3 regions of the Paenibacillus sp. NPDC058174 genome follow, and region 1 is predicted to be linked to each of the others. Evidence: riboswitches for the same ligand, from Rfam matches in the RefSeq annotation. Region 1 holds a riboswitch; each other region holds the start of a gene.
The links. A riboswitch is a leader RNA that binds a small molecule or an ion and turns the genes downstream of it on or off. The one in region 1 is predicted to bind cyclic di-GMP.
Positions count from the first base shown of each region.

Region 1 (5,245 bases):
TCTAGTACTAGATTACCATATTCTATGAAAAAATCAACCCTATTTTAATAGTTTTTAATAGTATAGCGAAAAAAAATAGGGACCAGCCCTTTATGGACTAGTCCTCTAAATGAATTAAACATTACTTATGCATTATTTTTCTTTTTAAGAAGCAATACTCCGCCCAGCAATGCAAGCATAGCTCCGGCTAAGTAAATCGGTAACGAGCTTGACTCACCTGTTTTAGGCAGTGCGCCCAGAGGTACTTCTTCATTAACATCTACTGTATCAGAATCACTTCCAACAACTGCAGTAGGAGCAGGCTTATCATTCGATGTACCCGTATCGCTGCCGCTACCCTGATCGACTGGTCCCAATGGGTTCTCATTGTCGTCTATTACTACTTCTTCATCTGGTGTCGAAGAAGGCGTTGGTGTCGGGGTTGGTACTGGAGTTGACTCCGGTGTTGGTGCCGGCGTTGACTCCGGTGTTGGTGCTGGCGTTGACTCCGGTGTTGGTGCTGGCGTTGACTCCGGTGTTGGTGCTGGCGTTGACTCCGGTGTTGGTGCCGGCGTTGACTCCGGTGTTGGTGCTGGCGTTGACTCCGGCGTTGGTGTCGGAGTTGCCTCCGGCGTTGGTGTCGGAGTTGCCTCCGGCGTTGGTGTCGGAGTTGCCTCCGGCGTTGGTGTCGGAGTTGCCTCCGGCGTTGGTGTCGGAGTTGCCTCCGGTGTTGGTGTCGGAGTTGCCTCCGGTGTTGGTGTCGGAGTTGCCTCCGGTGTTGGTGTCGGAGTTGCCTCCGGCGTTGGTGCCGGAGTTGGCTCCGGCGTCGGCGTTGGTGTCGGCGTCGGTGTCGGCGTCGGTGTCGGCGTTGGTGTCGGTGTCGGCGTCGGCGTCGGCGTCGGCGTCGGCGTTGGCGTCGGCGTTGGCGTCGGCGTTGGCGTCGGTGTCGGCGCAGGTTTTTCCTTTTTATAGAACGTGATTCTATAAATGGACTGATACTCGCCAAACCAACCTCTATTAGCAGTCAGACCCAGATCGCCTCTTGAACCTCCTTGATACTCGATGATCTTACCATCACCCAACCAGGTTTCAATCTTTACGCAATACACATCATAATTGCCGGTTGCTGACCAATCCAAGAATGCGTTAGAAACTTGAGACCAGCCTGAACCCTGATCTCTTAACGAACCGCTAATGTCACCATGTGATGTCGTAAATGTTTTTTTATTACCGACAGTGTAACTCACTGTGCCGTAATCCGAACATTTAAACGAATTACTTCCTCCCCCATGCGCAAAAACATTACCGGCTATGCTGAACGTCAGAATAATAATCATCGTCAGCACAAGCAACGATTTGAACCGTTTCTTGCCCATTACTCACTCTCCTCCATAAAATAATTCCGGATTCAAGGCAACAAAAAAGACTGCCTCGAATATGGTCATATTCATGGCAGTCGGACGATCATCGCATACACCCCAACCGTGTAATGCCTTAGACTCCTGACTTTGCGTCCCACCCTTTCGGATGGTTTGCTATTATCATGTCATATGTAGTTAATCCTACGGAACCTAGTAAATCTACCAATTACACCCGGTTCGCAAGACCTATTCTACAATTAGTAGCAATTGCAAGTCAACGGTTTTCTTACCATTTTTTAAACTATTTCTGTCGCTTAAAAACCCACCATTTACTGCCGACAAAATTCAGCACAACTGTTATACAAGTAACGACAAGCTTCGCCAAAAACGGGTTAATTCCCCAGCTTTCTTTGGTCAGAAACAGCAATCCAAGCGAGACAAGGAGCACTGCCAAATTAAGGGTGATAAAGCGAATCGGCCTGCCCCTATCCTGCTCTCCTCCGCCAGCTTCACCCGAGGCGCCGCGAAACGTAATCAGCGTATTCATCAGATAGCTGTTGCCCATTCCCGCGGCATAAGACAGTATCTGTCCCGGTATATAATGCAGGCCTGCCCAGACGAGCAGGCTGTACACCGCAAAGTCCACTGCCGTATTGATTACGCCAACCATATTAAATAAAATAAATTGCTTAAACATTTTCCGGCGATGCTGTTTCACTTGTGCATCCGTCTCGCGTTCTACTGGCGTCGGCACTGAAAGGGGATCAAGCTGATCAGCGGACATATTCACGTTCCGTTTGAACAGATGCTTGTTCCTGCCGCTCATTATCCTCAAAGCCTTGGGCTTCCCGCACAATATACAAAGGACGGTTTTTCGACTCGTCGTAGATTCTGCCGATATATTCACCGATTAAACCAAGAAGCATAAGTATGATGCCGTTGAATAATAAATTAATCGCTACAATGGATGTCCAGCCGACCTGATTATAGGATGTGAACAGCTTCTGATACACGACGACCATCAAGTAGAGAAAGCTGGTTACTGATAAAAAGAACCCGATATACGTAGCGATTTTCAACGGCTTATAGGAAAACGAAGTGATGCCGTCCAGTGCGAAGCTGATCATTTTTTTCAAAGGATATTTCGTTTCGCCGGCAAAACGCTCTTCCCGGACATACTCGACGCTCGTCTGACGAAAGCCGACCCAGCTCACAAGTCCGCGCACGAACCGGTTTTTCTCCTTCAGCCCGCGCAGCACATCGCATACTTTGCGGTCGATCAGCCGGAAGTCTCCTGTATCCATAGGAATATCGAAGTTGGTCATGCTGCGCATCGTCCGGTAGAACAACATCGCCGTAATTTTTTTAAAGGCGGTCTCGCCCTTCCGCTTCAACCGCTTGCCGTATACGACCTCGTAACCCTCTTTCCACTTCTCGATCATTTGCAGCATCACTTCCGGCGGATCCTGGAGATCCGCATCGATGATGATAACAGCCTCGCCCTTGGCATAATCCATTCCAGCCGTAATTGCAATCTGATGACCGAAGTTGCGGGAAAAATTAATGAGCCGAACGTTCCGGTCATTGCGGCAAATGCCGTCGACAATCTCAACCGTACGATCCCGGCTGCCGTCGTTGACGAATATCAACTCATAGGACTCTCCGTAGCCGTCCATGACCGTTTTCAGCTGTAAGTACGTATGCCCGATTACTTCTTCTTCGTTGAACATCGGCACAATAATGCTGTACTTGGCTTGCATCCGTATCCCTCCTATTCATAAATTCCCGATCCGTCCAACCTAACCGTAAAACACCCAAGAATCAAAGATCCGAATGACTGCCGCATAAGCTCTGGCGACTTCCATGCCCGACAGCACCGGATAGTAAATAAGGAACAATACTGCAGCCGCAGCGACATAAAGCCAGCGCAGCCATTGCCGGTCGGGATGCCTCTCCTCATAAAGCTTGAACATATAAATAATAGCTAAAATCATAAAAGGCACCATCGCAAAATAATGGTAGATAAACGTAAGGCGCGGAACGAGCATCCAAGGCAAGTATTGCGACAGGTACGCAATCCAGATGATGTAGATCCGCTTATCCTTCCGTTTGATGCTGAAGTAAAGCGTGCCAAGTAATGCGAATATCCCCGTCCACCAAATCAGCGGATTGCCGAAAGCCGATATGGTCGAGACGTTGCCCGGATTAGCGAGATCACTGCCGCTGTAATACCAGACCGGACGCTTCATAAACGGCCACTCCCACCACTGCGAGGAATAAGGATGCGTAGCGACAAGCTCGCTGTGGTAATGATACATATTTTTCTGATAGTCTACCAATCTTTCCGCTGTGTATTCATCTCCCGATACCTTCAGCACCGGAATGTAAGACAAGCCATAAATGACAGCCGGAATGGCAACGTAGAAAATCAGGCATATTGCCAAGGTGATAATCGTATTTCGCGGGAACAGCCGGATGATTTTCCGGTACGTATCCTCTTCCTCCGCCTTAACCTTGCCAGCAGCGAGAATTCGTTTGGCAGCCCCGTATTGCCGGTACCGTTCGAAGAGCGACAATGCGAGCATTACTGCTAGTCCAGCACCACCGTAAATCACGATCCATTTCGACGCAACGCCGATGCCAAACAACAGTCCTGCCCAGAACAGCGGTACAAGCGTCTTGCGCAGCGGTGTGCTGTAAAAGTTCAGCGAGTAGTACTTATGCATGAAGTAGAACATCAGCATGATGAAGAAGACACCGTACACGTCAATCGTTGCAATTCGCGTCTGGGTAAAATGCATAAATTCCGCTGCGAGCAGTCCAGCTGCAGCCGCAGCATAACCCGTGCGCTTAAACAGCCTGAGCGCAAACAGATAAAGGACAGGCACCATCGCAATACCAAATAGGGTGCCCATAATGCGCCAGCCAAACGGACTGAGGCCAAACAGCTTAATGCCAAGCGCAATAATAATTTTGCCTAGCGGCGGATGTGTATTCTCATAGGCTCTAACGCCTTCGATATTCTCAAGCGCCGTTCTAGCATGATAGATTTCATCGAAATAGCTGCCGTTCTTATAGCTTGCCTTGTAGGCAGCGGCCGACTGTTCATCGAATAAGCGGACGGCGGAGCTTTTCCCCTCCTGCTTCTCCTCTTCAACAACTTGGCTGATCGCAACCGGCTCATCGCTGCCTTTTGCGTAGAACGCCATCTCTTGAATCGAGTAGCCTGTCTGATTAGTAGTTACCTTCACATAACGAGCGGTAACATCAAGCGGGTGAACCGCCCACTTCAGATCGTCGCCGCCCTTCTGCTCCAGCTCAACCGGATTGCTCCAAACATCCGGCGTATTGCCGAATTCCAGCTTATACTTGCCTTCGCCATACCCGCCGAAGCTGTTCATCCGCTCCAGCTGCCGGGCTTCCCCAAGATCTACGTAGAAGCTTTGTCCCGACTTGGCTGGCGTCCAGCCCGAGCCTAATGTTTGCGTGGAGCCCAAGTTGGACAGAGCAACCACTGCATAGATGAGCGTGATTGCGAGCATCGCAATCCAATCGTTTTTCTTCAATCTCGAAGGTGACTTATTGGACCGCTGCACGTTAACGATCTCCGACAGCAACTTCTCATCATTGCGAGCCTGTTCATCCTCCGCGAGACTCGGTACAGACTGCACCCGGCCGCGGATATAAATATCGTAACCGACATACAGCATGTACAGCAGCAATCCAAGATTAGCGATTGAGGTTACGATGACGATGCCGTCCGTCGGAACATTCGTTGTAAATTTGCTGAACGCTAACACATAACCGACATTAATAAAGAAGGTGATGCTGTAGCCCAGTAAGATATGCAAAATCCGTCTGTCTTTTGCTTCGATATAAGCAAATACGCCTAACAGAATCGCCGG
Region 1 covers NZ_JBHVUY010000013.1:1,362-6,606, forward strand. The annotation lists gene ACFVVF_RS28100 (LPXTG cell wall anchor domain-containing protein) at 126-1,355, opposite strand; cyclic di-GMP riboswitch class I at 1,428-1,526, opposite strand; gene ACFVVF_RS28105 (GtrA family protein) at 1,642-2,166, opposite strand; gene ACFVVF_RS28110 (glycosyltransferase family 2 protein) at 2,114-3,100, opposite strand; gene ACFVVF_RS28115 (glycosyltransferase family 39 protein) at 3,140-5,245, opposite strand, start outside.

Region 2 (5,245 bases), on a different contig from region 1:
CATAAGCGCACTCTCCCTAGTCTGCCTCAGCTGCAATAATCGAAGTTACGTAGCAACTTCGATTATTGCAGTAAACCAACCCAACTAATTAGTTACTTGGCACTCGAGCCAAATCTGTGTAATCGCACAATATTCTCCACGAACCCAGGTTTACTCGCCCGCCCTCCCCACTTTCACTCAATTTCGCTCACATTCAATGAAAACGACATGCATTCCCCCATAAACAAACGAACGTGCGAACAATCAATCTGGCGAGTGCACACTTACTAATCAAATCAACAAACAAAAAAGCCTGAGGCACATCCCTTTAATCGGGATGCGACTCAGGCTCCGTTTACTTTTACACTTTAAATACAGCTGCTTTCTCTTTCAGCACGCCAGACGACTGCTTGAGCTCTCCCGCAAGAGCGCCCAGCTGGTCAGACACAGCATTTTGCTGCTCGGAGAGGCCGCTCATGACATCCATTTTGCCGTTAACGTCAGAGGACGTTTGCAGCAGCTTATCTACTGCTGTAACGATGTGGGTCATGCCGGATGTAATTTCCGCGATGGCAGTGGAGATTTCACCCACTTGCTCGGACAACGCGCTGCTTTGCTGCTCCAGCCCCTTGAACATATCGCTTGCCGCAATCGACGCATCCTTCGTCGTGGCAATAACCTGCGAGAAGGAACCGAGACGATCGCTGCTCGATGCCACATCACTCTGAATGAGCTGAAGCTCTTTCGTAATGTTTTTCGAGAACATTTCAGTCTGGCCGGACAGCTTGCGAATTTCTTCAGCTACGACAGCAAAACCTCTGCCATGCTCGCCTGCGCGAGCCGATTCGATCGAGGCATTAAGCGAAAGCAAGTTCGTTTGCGTATTCAAATCTTGAATGCCGCCCAAAAACTTCGTTACAGTGCCAAAACGCTGCACAATACGATTAAACGATTCATTAACAAGCTCGAATTGCTCAACTGTCTGGTTAACCATCTCAACGACGCCTTCCATATCCTGCGCGCCTTCTTGGGAAGCTTGACGCATTTGGCGCATATCGCTATTGATATAATCGCTGGATGCGGCAATTTCCTCAGAGCTGGCCGAGATTTGCTCGGTAACAGCAGAAATGGAGGAAGCATCATCATATTGGGACAGCAAAGTAACTGTACCCACTTTAATTTGATCGCGAACCTGCTCAGAGGCAGTACGGTTGCGGTCGACCATCTCGCCCATCGAATTGGACATGCTGAGCACCGTTCCGCTTACTTCAAGCGTAGATTTGATTGTATCGCGCAAACGATGGCCCATTTCGGACAGCATCCGGTCGATATCACCGAACTCGTCATGCCGGTCCACTTTCAGATCGTATGTAAAATCGCTGTTTTTATAGGCGTCAATCCGGCCCATAATGCCTCGCAAGCCCTTTTTGATGCTTTGGCTAAGCGTATAGGACATCAAGAACGGCAGCACAGCCAACAGCAGAACGTTAATGATAATAATGGTATTCGCAAAATCCACACTTCGGGCAAGCTGCTTCTCATTGGATGCTTGGTCAACGTTCATCCGGGCTTCAACCGCTTCGTTCGCATAGCTCAGAGTAATCGTATAGACGCTGATCAATTCCCGGATACGCAGCGACTTCATATCGCTTCGCAATTCCGCGTTGTCCATGGCAAATCCGCTCAAGCTGTTATAAGCCATTTGGAAAACCTTCACTTGGTTGCTGTACTCCAAGTCGCCTTCTTGCGGCGGATATTTCTGATCCATCTTTTCGAAGCTTTTCGTCAAGTTGGCCAGCATATCAGGAATCGGCTTCATCGATTGTGTGATGATATCCGACTCGTCTTCCCCGTTTTCAATCGAATTGATCATTAGAAGCATGGTGCGGAGCATCGTATCGGACAATGCTTTGTACTCCCGTTCGGTATCGCCAAATTCGTTGGAGCTGTCAATTGCTTTCGATACTGATAAGTTTTGCGTGTAAATCAATACCCCCGCCGCTACGTTAAAAATAGTAATAAGCGACGTAATAAGCAGAAGCTTAGACGTAATTTTCTGCTTTTTCACGAACATGGCCGCCTGATTCGGCCACTTTTTCCATTGAGCCATCTGTCCTCTTTCTCCTTTTCCTATCCCTGAAAAGAATAAAAGCTATCCGACCAGATGGGCGGATAGCCTGATTTCAGCGCATTTTCCTTGATCTGGTGGTCTGGCAGCCGTAGTTTTGCAACCTTAGGCCCATAACTTTGCGTCCTTGTTTTTCAACAAGTTTGCTCTTTTCAGTTCATTTTCTATTTTTCGACCACTTTCGACACCCTTCTAGTTTAGGACATTTTTGCCAGTTTGTCTAACAAAATATATTCATATTTTCAGAGATTGGACGCTTCTTGTCAGGTTGTTTATAATGGACAGAAATAATAAATAGCAGCGCCTGAAGGAGAATGATTATGGACTTCCGTTTGGATCTCATAGAAAATAAAGTTGAGTTTTTCGAAGCTTATGATCTAAGCACACTGGAAAAACAAATCGACCGGCAAATCGAAAATAATAAAGCGCTGATGCTGGATGTGCATTCAGTGCAGCATCATTCCGCGTTCAACCAGCTTACAGGTAAAATGCACTATAGCGCAGTTGTTCACTTCAAAGTAAAAAGGCAATAAAAATAAATTTATAAATTTCTTAAAAAAACAGTTGCATTATCTTTAATGTTTATGGCATAATACATTTTGTGCCTGAGAGATTTTATGCCGGTGTAGCTCAGTTGGTAGAGCAACTGACTTGTAATCAGTAGGTCGTGGGTTCGACTCCTATCGCCGGCACCATCACAGGACGGGATGTAGCTCAGCTTGGTAGAGCACCTGGTTTGGGACCAGGGGGTCGCATGTTCAAATCGTGTCATCCCGACCATCAATTAGACATTTCAAGAAGCTTGATGCTATCAAGCTTCTTTTTTATTTCTTCTATATATACAGATAAAGAAACAGGCTGCCGAGCACAACTCAGCAGCCTGTTTCTCTTAAAGTCCGTCAAACGAGCCTAGCGCCCGCTTGGCGAGGTTTGACAAGGCTACATCATCCATCGGCGGATTGTGCAGCCCGGCTCTCACATCCCTATAATAGCGCTCCAGCGGAAGATTGCGGGAAAGGCCGGCGCCTCCTACAACCCGCATCGCCAGATCAACAATTCGCAGCGCCCCATTCGTCGCCACGTATTTGGCAAGCCCCAGATCGGCACGCAGTTCTGCTCTTCCTGCAGGATCCCGGTCCCATCGGTCTGCCAAGCTATACAAGAGCGTCCGGGCTGTAATAAGCTCAGCCTCCAGCTCGCCGAGCTGACGCTGAATATTCGGCAAATCTGCAATCGGACCATTCAGACTGTTCGGCCGGTAATCTCTTGCAAAGCGCAGCGCGAAATCCCGGGCGGCATGCGCGATACCGATATAACAGGCCGGTATATGAAGCATCGCGCCCCCATGATCGGAATCCGCCTGCGTCTTGGGACGCAGGGCCGCGCCCGCAATCGATTCCCCATCTGGAACGAACACATCCTTGAATACCAGATCATGACTGCCCGTCGCTCTCATGCCCATCGTGTTCCAGGTTTCATCAACTTCAACACCTTCCCCGATACGGACAAAAAACTCGCCGACACGGTCCTCCGACTCCACCGAGGCCGAGACCATGCAATGCGTAGCGACTGGACTAAGCGTACTGAACGTCTTCCGGCCATTGATCAGCCAGCCGCCTTCAGTATGTACAGCTGTCGTCTCCGGCTTGCCGCCGCGGCTGGGACTCCCGGTCGCACGTTCGCTGGCATAGCTGTTGAAGATCGCACCATGCTCTACAATCTCTTGGCTTAATGCCCCATAGAGCGAATCCGGCCAAGCCTGCGATATTCGAAGCTGCATGACTAGCGCCACATGCCAGCCGACAGCAAGCGCTGTCGAGCCGTCTCCGCGCGCCAAATGCTCCTGCGCCAGCACCAATTCATACAGCGAAGCCTCTTCCCCTCCGTAAGCCTGTGGAACAGTCAGCGCCAAATAACCGCTTTCCCGCAAATCTTTAAAATTTTCAACTGGAAAACTGCCATTAAGGTCATGCTGGGGTGCCCTAACCGCGAATAATTCCGCTAATCTATCCGACCTTGCGGCGATGGCCGCCTCCCGTTCATTTCGTATAAATGGATCTTGCTTGGAAAACTCGGACATCTGTTGTTCAGCTCCCTTTTCAATATTCGAACCTCTGTCCATTCTATTAATCATAGTATATCGGTATACTTAGTTGAATAAAAGCAGTTTCCGCATCAATTCCTATCTAATAATGAAACTTTCCGGCGTATGAAGCGTCTAGTCCATTATGAAAAAGAAACCAGCCCTTTATAAAATTATTAGTATCGCCTTAATCATTGCTGTTCTAACGATAAGCTATGCAGCCTATGACATTTGGTCATCTGGCAAACCCCGCGAGCCTATCGCTGCAGATGCCGCTATCGTCCTGGGGGCAGCCGTCTGGGACGGCAAGCCTTCCCCCGTGCTGCGAGGCAGAATCGACCATGGCATTTGGCTTTACGAGCAGGGCTATGTGCAAAAAATTATTTTCACCGGAGGAAAGGGACACGGCGGCCAATGGACAGAAGCGCTTGTATCACGCGACTATGCCTTGGAACAGGGCGTGAATCCGAGTGCCATTCTCGTGGAGACGGAATCGACGATAACAGAGGAAAATTTGCGATTTGCAAGCAAACTGGCGGAAGAGCAGCAGTTGCATACCTTTGCCATCGTCAGCGATCCTCTTCATATGAAACGGGCGCTTACCATTGCAAAAAAGCTTGGAATGGACGCCTATGCCGCACCCACCCCAAGCTCTGCCTACAAAAGCCTGCAAACGAAGCTTCCCTTTCTGTTTCGGGAGCTGTTCTATTATATCGGCTACAAGGTTACGTCGCCGTTTCGCAGCTGACAGCCGGCTGGCCTCTGAAATTATTTCAGAGCCAGTCTTCCCGCCTCGCAAAACTGCTTCAGCGCCTGCTCGACAATGGCTCTTGGAGCAGCCAGATTCATCCGCAGCCAGCCTGCTCCCTCCGTGCCAAATGCCGATCCGAGGCTGAACGCTAATTTTGCTTCCTCAACCATCCATTTCTTCAGCTTACGGGACTCAATCCCTAATCCGCGGCAATCCACCCACAGCAAGTAAGTTCCTTCCGGTCTGAGCGGCTCCACCTCCGGCAAATGCTCGGACAAGTAGTCGATGGCGAAATCGAGATTGC
Region 2 covers NZ_JBHVUY010000012.1:43,242-48,486, reverse strand. The annotation lists gene ACFVVF_RS27875 (methyl-accepting chemotaxis protein) at 341-2,089, opposite strand; cyclic di-GMP riboswitch class I at 2,181-2,265, opposite strand; gene ACFVVF_RS27870 (YrzA family protein) at 2,428-2,640, shown strand; tRNA gene ACFVVF_RS27865 (tRNA-Thr) at 2,727-2,802, shown strand; tRNA gene ACFVVF_RS27860 (tRNA-Pro) at 2,811-2,887, shown strand; gene ACFVVF_RS27855 (acyl-CoA dehydrogenase family protein) at 2,997-4,187, opposite strand; gene ACFVVF_RS27850 (YdcF family protein) at 4,336-4,938, shown strand; gene ACFVVF_RS27845 (MalY/PatB family protein) at 4,959-5,245, opposite strand, start outside.
Region 2: another riboswitch for cyclic di-GMP. It lies ahead of ACFVVF_RS27875 (methyl-accepting chemotaxis protein); the one in region 1 lies ahead of ACFVVF_RS28100 (LPXTG cell wall anchor domain-containing protein).

Region 3 (5,245 bases), on a different contig from region 1:
TCTATTTGCGTGAAGTGAATAAATAAGGGCGGTACCTTACGAGTGGCCCCAACGAATCAAAATGTAAAAGTGCAGGTTGTTAGCCGATTTTCCGACGAATTCTTGCATCAAAATGCAAAAGTGCAGGTTGATTGGGCTAAAAAGCCCCTTTAGAGTGAAATCGGGCGATTTCAAATGCACTTTTGCATTTTGATGGCGTTTTTGAAGCTTTTGAGCCTAAACAAAATGCACTTTTGCATTTTGTTTCTCGTCTAGCATAGGACGGCGAGCATATGGAGCTGAATCTGCATCATAGACTGTCGGAAAAATACTACAAAAATCGATAGGGGCGATAATGATTGCTGCCCGCTTCCTTGGTCAGTTGGACAGGCTCTTTGTTCGAGTAGACGATAATATGATCGGTATTCGTTCCGTATTTGCCATCCAGCATCACGTAGCTTGGAGGTCCGCCTGCCCGATGAACGACGATAAAATAGTTCTCGTATGCGGTCGCCAGTCGCGTTAACTTAACGATTGCTTTGGGATGCAGTTTTGTTGCAGAAGCCAGCTCAGTCTCCATTACGTAGGGAGGAATGACGTAGACCTCATCAGCGTCCTGAAGTGTAAAACTGACAAGTTCCTTGTCACCCAGACCGCTAATCGACTTTTCGACGATTTGTCCGATTTCTTTGTTCTCCGTCAGACGCCCCGAATCTGGAAATGGTGCTGCAAACAGTGCAGCCACTACGACAATAAATGCTGCAAAATAAACAAGCTGATTCCTTCTCATAATATATCTCCCTTGCTGCGAATGAACTTTACTAGTAGACGGCTGTAACGACTGAAAAATAACAAGCATTACAAAAAAAAGCCGGTGAGCTTTTTAGCTCCCGGCATAAGAAATGATTTCGTTATTATTGTTACTTCCGTTGTTTCAATCGAATAGTAAGACCAGCTGCTGCTAGCAGAAGACCTGCTGCGTAATAAGGAATTGAGCTGGATTCACCTGTTTTAGGCAGTTGATCAACGTTAACGCTGCCGAGCGGCGGCGTTTCTTCGTCGATCACAATCTCATCATCCTCAGAACCAACAGACGGGCTCGCAGAAGACGTTGGTGTTGCTTCCGGATCGCCTTCCACTGGACCTAGTGGAGGCTCTTCCGGCGTAATAACGATCTCCTCGTCAGGCGTTGCAGAAGGGCTCGCAGACGGAGTCGATGATGGTGTTGCCTCTGGTCCGCCAATAGGAGTCGGACTTGGTGTTGCTTCAGAACCACCGCTTGGTGTCGGACCTGGTGTGGCCGTTGGCGTCGATTCTGGTGTCGCTGTCGGTGTTACCTCTGGCGTCGACACTGGTGTCGCTGTTGGCGTTACCTCTGGCGTTGCCGTCGGTGTCGACTCTGGCGTTGACGTTGCCGTCGGTGTCGGTGTCGACTCTGGTGTCGCTGTTGGCGTCGACTCTGGTGTTGACGTCGGCGTCACTTCTGGCGTTACCGTTGGTGTCGCTACGGGCGTTACCGTTGGTGTCGCTACGGGCGTCGCTGTCGGCGTCGACTCTGGCGTTGCCGTTGGTGTCGACTCCGGCGTTGCCGTTGGTGTCGACTCTGGTGTCGCTGTCGGCGTTGCTTCTGGCGTCGCCGTCGGCGTCACTTCTGGCGTTACCGTTGGTGTCGCTACGGGCGTTACCGTTGGTGTAGCTACGGGCGTCGCTGTCGGCGTCGACTCTGGCGTTGCCGTTGGTGTCGACTCTGGTGTCGCTGTTGGTGTCGACTCTGGTGTCGCTGTCGGCGTTGCTTCTGGCGTCGATTCCGGCGTTGCCGTCGGTGTCGACTCTGGCGTTGCTGTCGGCGTCACTTCTGGCGTTGCCGTTGGTGTCGACTCTGGCGTCGCTGTCGGCGTAGCCGTTGGTGTTGCTGTCGGCGTGGCCGTTGGTGTCGCTGTCGGAGTAGGCTCCGGCTCTGAAACCGTGCCATCGAACGGATAATAATGAGCCTCGACATGCCCATCCAGCGAAGCCGCTATAATATTGCCTGCGATGTTGCTATATGTGGTCTTTACACTAGCATAAGGAGCCAGCAACGTGCCTCTTTGACCGGAAGAACCGATTGTAATATCGGTAGCTTCTGGAAAGTTGAACAGCAATCTGCGTACGGCAGCTGGATTCGAATTCTCGCTAAGCGTGTTATTCTTATCCGGCATAAAGGTTCCTGCTGTGCCAAAGCTTCTAGATTTACCTTTTACATTTACAATGACGGTCGATCCATTCGGCACCTGAATGACCAGCTCGCCGTAGTTTTGATCGATTTCAAACACATTTAAATTGTTGTCTGTTCCCGCTAATGTCAGCGTTCCGTAAGCGTTGCTCGCTGTCCCGTTCGCAGGCAGTGCAGCCAGCTTCGCAGAAACTTCCTTCAGATAGGTCGCTTCGGCGTTAAAATCGATCGGATTTCCTTGCTTGGGAGAGGTCCCATTCGTAACCGTTACATTCCCCGTATAGGAACCGCCGTATTTGGCATTTCCGCCCTTAACCGTTCCATTGTTAAAAACCAGTGAACCGCCAACGACCAATGCGTTATCAATCACTTTTTCTTTGCTGTTCACCGAGTAATTAGTAAAATTCGCAGCTCCGCCTGCCGCAACAGGTCCCTCGGAGTCGGTATTCATTAGCGACACGCTGCCCAATACAAAAATATTATAAGACCCTGCCGTGCCCAGCAATGACGATCCAGGCGAAGCCGCCGCGCTCACAATCGCATGCAGTCCCGCTCCGAAAATCACGATTGCCGACATCGTTAGCATAAAAGCCGTCTTCATTTGTTTTTTGAACAAATTCATGTCCTCCCCGCGCTTATTATGGCAATAAAAAAATCCGACTACCTGAATGATTCATTCATGGCAATCGGACGATCATTGTACAATAATAAATTGCACAGAAGACTCCTGACTTTGCGTCCCGCGCTTTCGCGTGGTTTGCTCACAGCACTAGTGCTGTTCATGTGTCATGCAGTTGTCTTCTAAATTTTATGATGCAAATCTTTCCACGTCAATACGGAAAAATAAATTTTATCGTTCTTCCGGCGCCTTCCAGCCGCTCTATTGAACCCCTATGCTCCAAATAATAGAGATGAGCCAGCGTCTCCGCCATCGCAAACCGCAAATTATGCGGATTACTGCGCAAGTTTATGCCGAACAGCCGCTCGGACAGCTCGAAAGCGGACAACGGCTCCTCCAGCATGCGCTTCATTCTATCCAATCTCCGTATATGATGCTGCTTCAGCTCTTCGATCCGGGCAGCAAATCCGGCGAACGGATCACGGTGTCCCGGAAAAGCAAAGCTCACCTCATAGTTCAGCAATTCATCCAAATTCGTCAAAAAATCATGCAACGGGTCCGTTTCTTCCCCTGGCACAACGCTTATGTTCGGCGTTATCCGCGGCAGCACCTGATCGCCGCAAAACATCCAGCCATTATGCGGCTCGTAGAGCAGCAGCTGTCCATACGCATGACCGGGTGCATCAATAAGCTGCCAGTCAAAGCCGCCAAACCGGATGGTCTCCCCTGCTTCCATATAAGTAACGGACGGCTGGGGCGACACCCTCTCCTCGAACAATTCAAGATTAGCTGCTATCGCGGACGTAAGCTCATCCGGCATGCCATGCTGAGCAAAAAGCTGTCCAAGCTCTTCAGCAAACCGGCTTTCTTCCGTCCATAACCTTGCGGTGTAAGCATGCGATCTGCGGGACATATATACCGGCGCTCCGCTTAGCCCTTGAAAATAACCGGCCAGTCCGTAATGGTCAGGATGCTGATGTGTCACGATAATCCGTTTGATCTCTTCAATAGCTATTCCATGCCTCTGCATCGCCTCGTTCCAGGCTGCCAGAGCTTCATCCGTTCGCAAGCCGGGATCGATAACCGTATAGCCGCTGCGATCCGGCTCCGGAATCAAATAGCTGTTTACCCATTTCAATGAAAACGGAAGCGGTACCTTTACCTGAATCCAACCGTCATTCCATTGCGCTGTCTCCACCTGCTGCTCTTCTTGCTCCATGAAACCGAATTCCCCTTTCGAAAATAAAACGAGGCAACGATATCCTAATCATCGTTGCCATAGCCGTCTAGGAGATGGCGTACAGCCTCTCCGTATTGGTCAAATCTTCAATCGTAGCTGCGCCGATTCCGAACATCGTCGACCGCAGTTCAAATTCGATCCGTCGGAATTGTTCGACGAGCTGCTCCACCGAAACGCGATTATCCGACTGCGCCGCACGAGGCAGCAGCACCCGGCCGAAGCCTGCAACGCTTGCGCCCAGCGCGATCGACTTGGCGGCATCAACGCCATTGCGGAGTCCTCCGCTGGCGATGAGCGTCATATCCGGCACTCTGCCGCTTACTTCCCGAATGCTGTCCGCAGTCGGAATGCCCCAGTCTGCAAAAGCCTCCGCCGCCTGCTTCCTAAGCTCGTCTTTGAGCCGGTGCTTCTCCACTTGGCTCCAGGATGTGCCGCCAGCTCCTGCTACATCTATAAAGGAAACGCCAATATCGGCCAGCCGAGCTGCCGTATCTGCATCAATGCCCCAGCCAACCTCTTTGATGCCTACCGGAACGGCAAGCTTGCGGCATACCTGCTCGATCCCTGCAAGCAGTCCCCGGAAATCCGTATTCCCCTCGGGCTGGAACACCTCTTGCATGCTGTTCAAATGAAGCACGAGCGCATCGGCCTCAGCAATGTCCACGGCTCTCTGGCATGCCTCGGCGCCAAACCCGTAGTTCAACTGGACCGCCCCAAGATTGGCGATTACCGGAACGGAAGGCGCCTCTTTGCGGATAAAGAAGGATGCGGCAAGATCTTCCCGTTCAATAGCTGCCCGCATGGAACCAAGTCCAATCGCCCATCCGCAATGCTCCGCCGCTTCCGCCAAACGCCGGTTGATCGAGCCCGCTTCATCCGTTCCCCCAGTCATGGAACTAACCAGCAGCGGCGCTTGCATGGAGCGGCCCAGCCACTGTGTATTTAGCCTGATCTCTTCAAAAGAAAGCTCTGGAAGCGCATTGTGGCGAAACCGCAGCTTGTGCAGCCCGGTCTCGATCCCTGAACCCGCGACCTCCTCCTGAAGGCAGATGCGGATATGCTCTCCCTTTCTTTTCGCGGTTGCAGCAGCCTCTGCTGCGCTCGCCGCTATCGTATGATCACTCATCGTGAACCTCCTGGGTCTCGTTTACTATGCTCCGTCCATCATAACGCAGTTTTTAACCGCCGGGCAACA
Region 3 covers NZ_JBHVUY010000002.1:986,233-991,477, reverse strand. The annotation lists gene ACFVVF_RS15975 (hypothetical protein) at 311-769, opposite strand; gene ACFVVF_RS15970 (choice-of-anchor A family protein) at 900-2,807, opposite strand; cyclic di-GMP riboswitch class I at 2,870-2,963, opposite strand; gene ACFVVF_RS15965 (MBL fold metallo-hydrolase) at 3,022-4,029, opposite strand; gene fni (type 2 isopentenyl-diphosphate Delta-isomerase) at 4,097-5,176, opposite strand.
Region 3: another riboswitch for cyclic di-GMP. It lies ahead of ACFVVF_RS15970 (choice-of-anchor A family protein); the one in region 1 lies ahead of ACFVVF_RS28100 (LPXTG cell wall anchor domain-containing protein).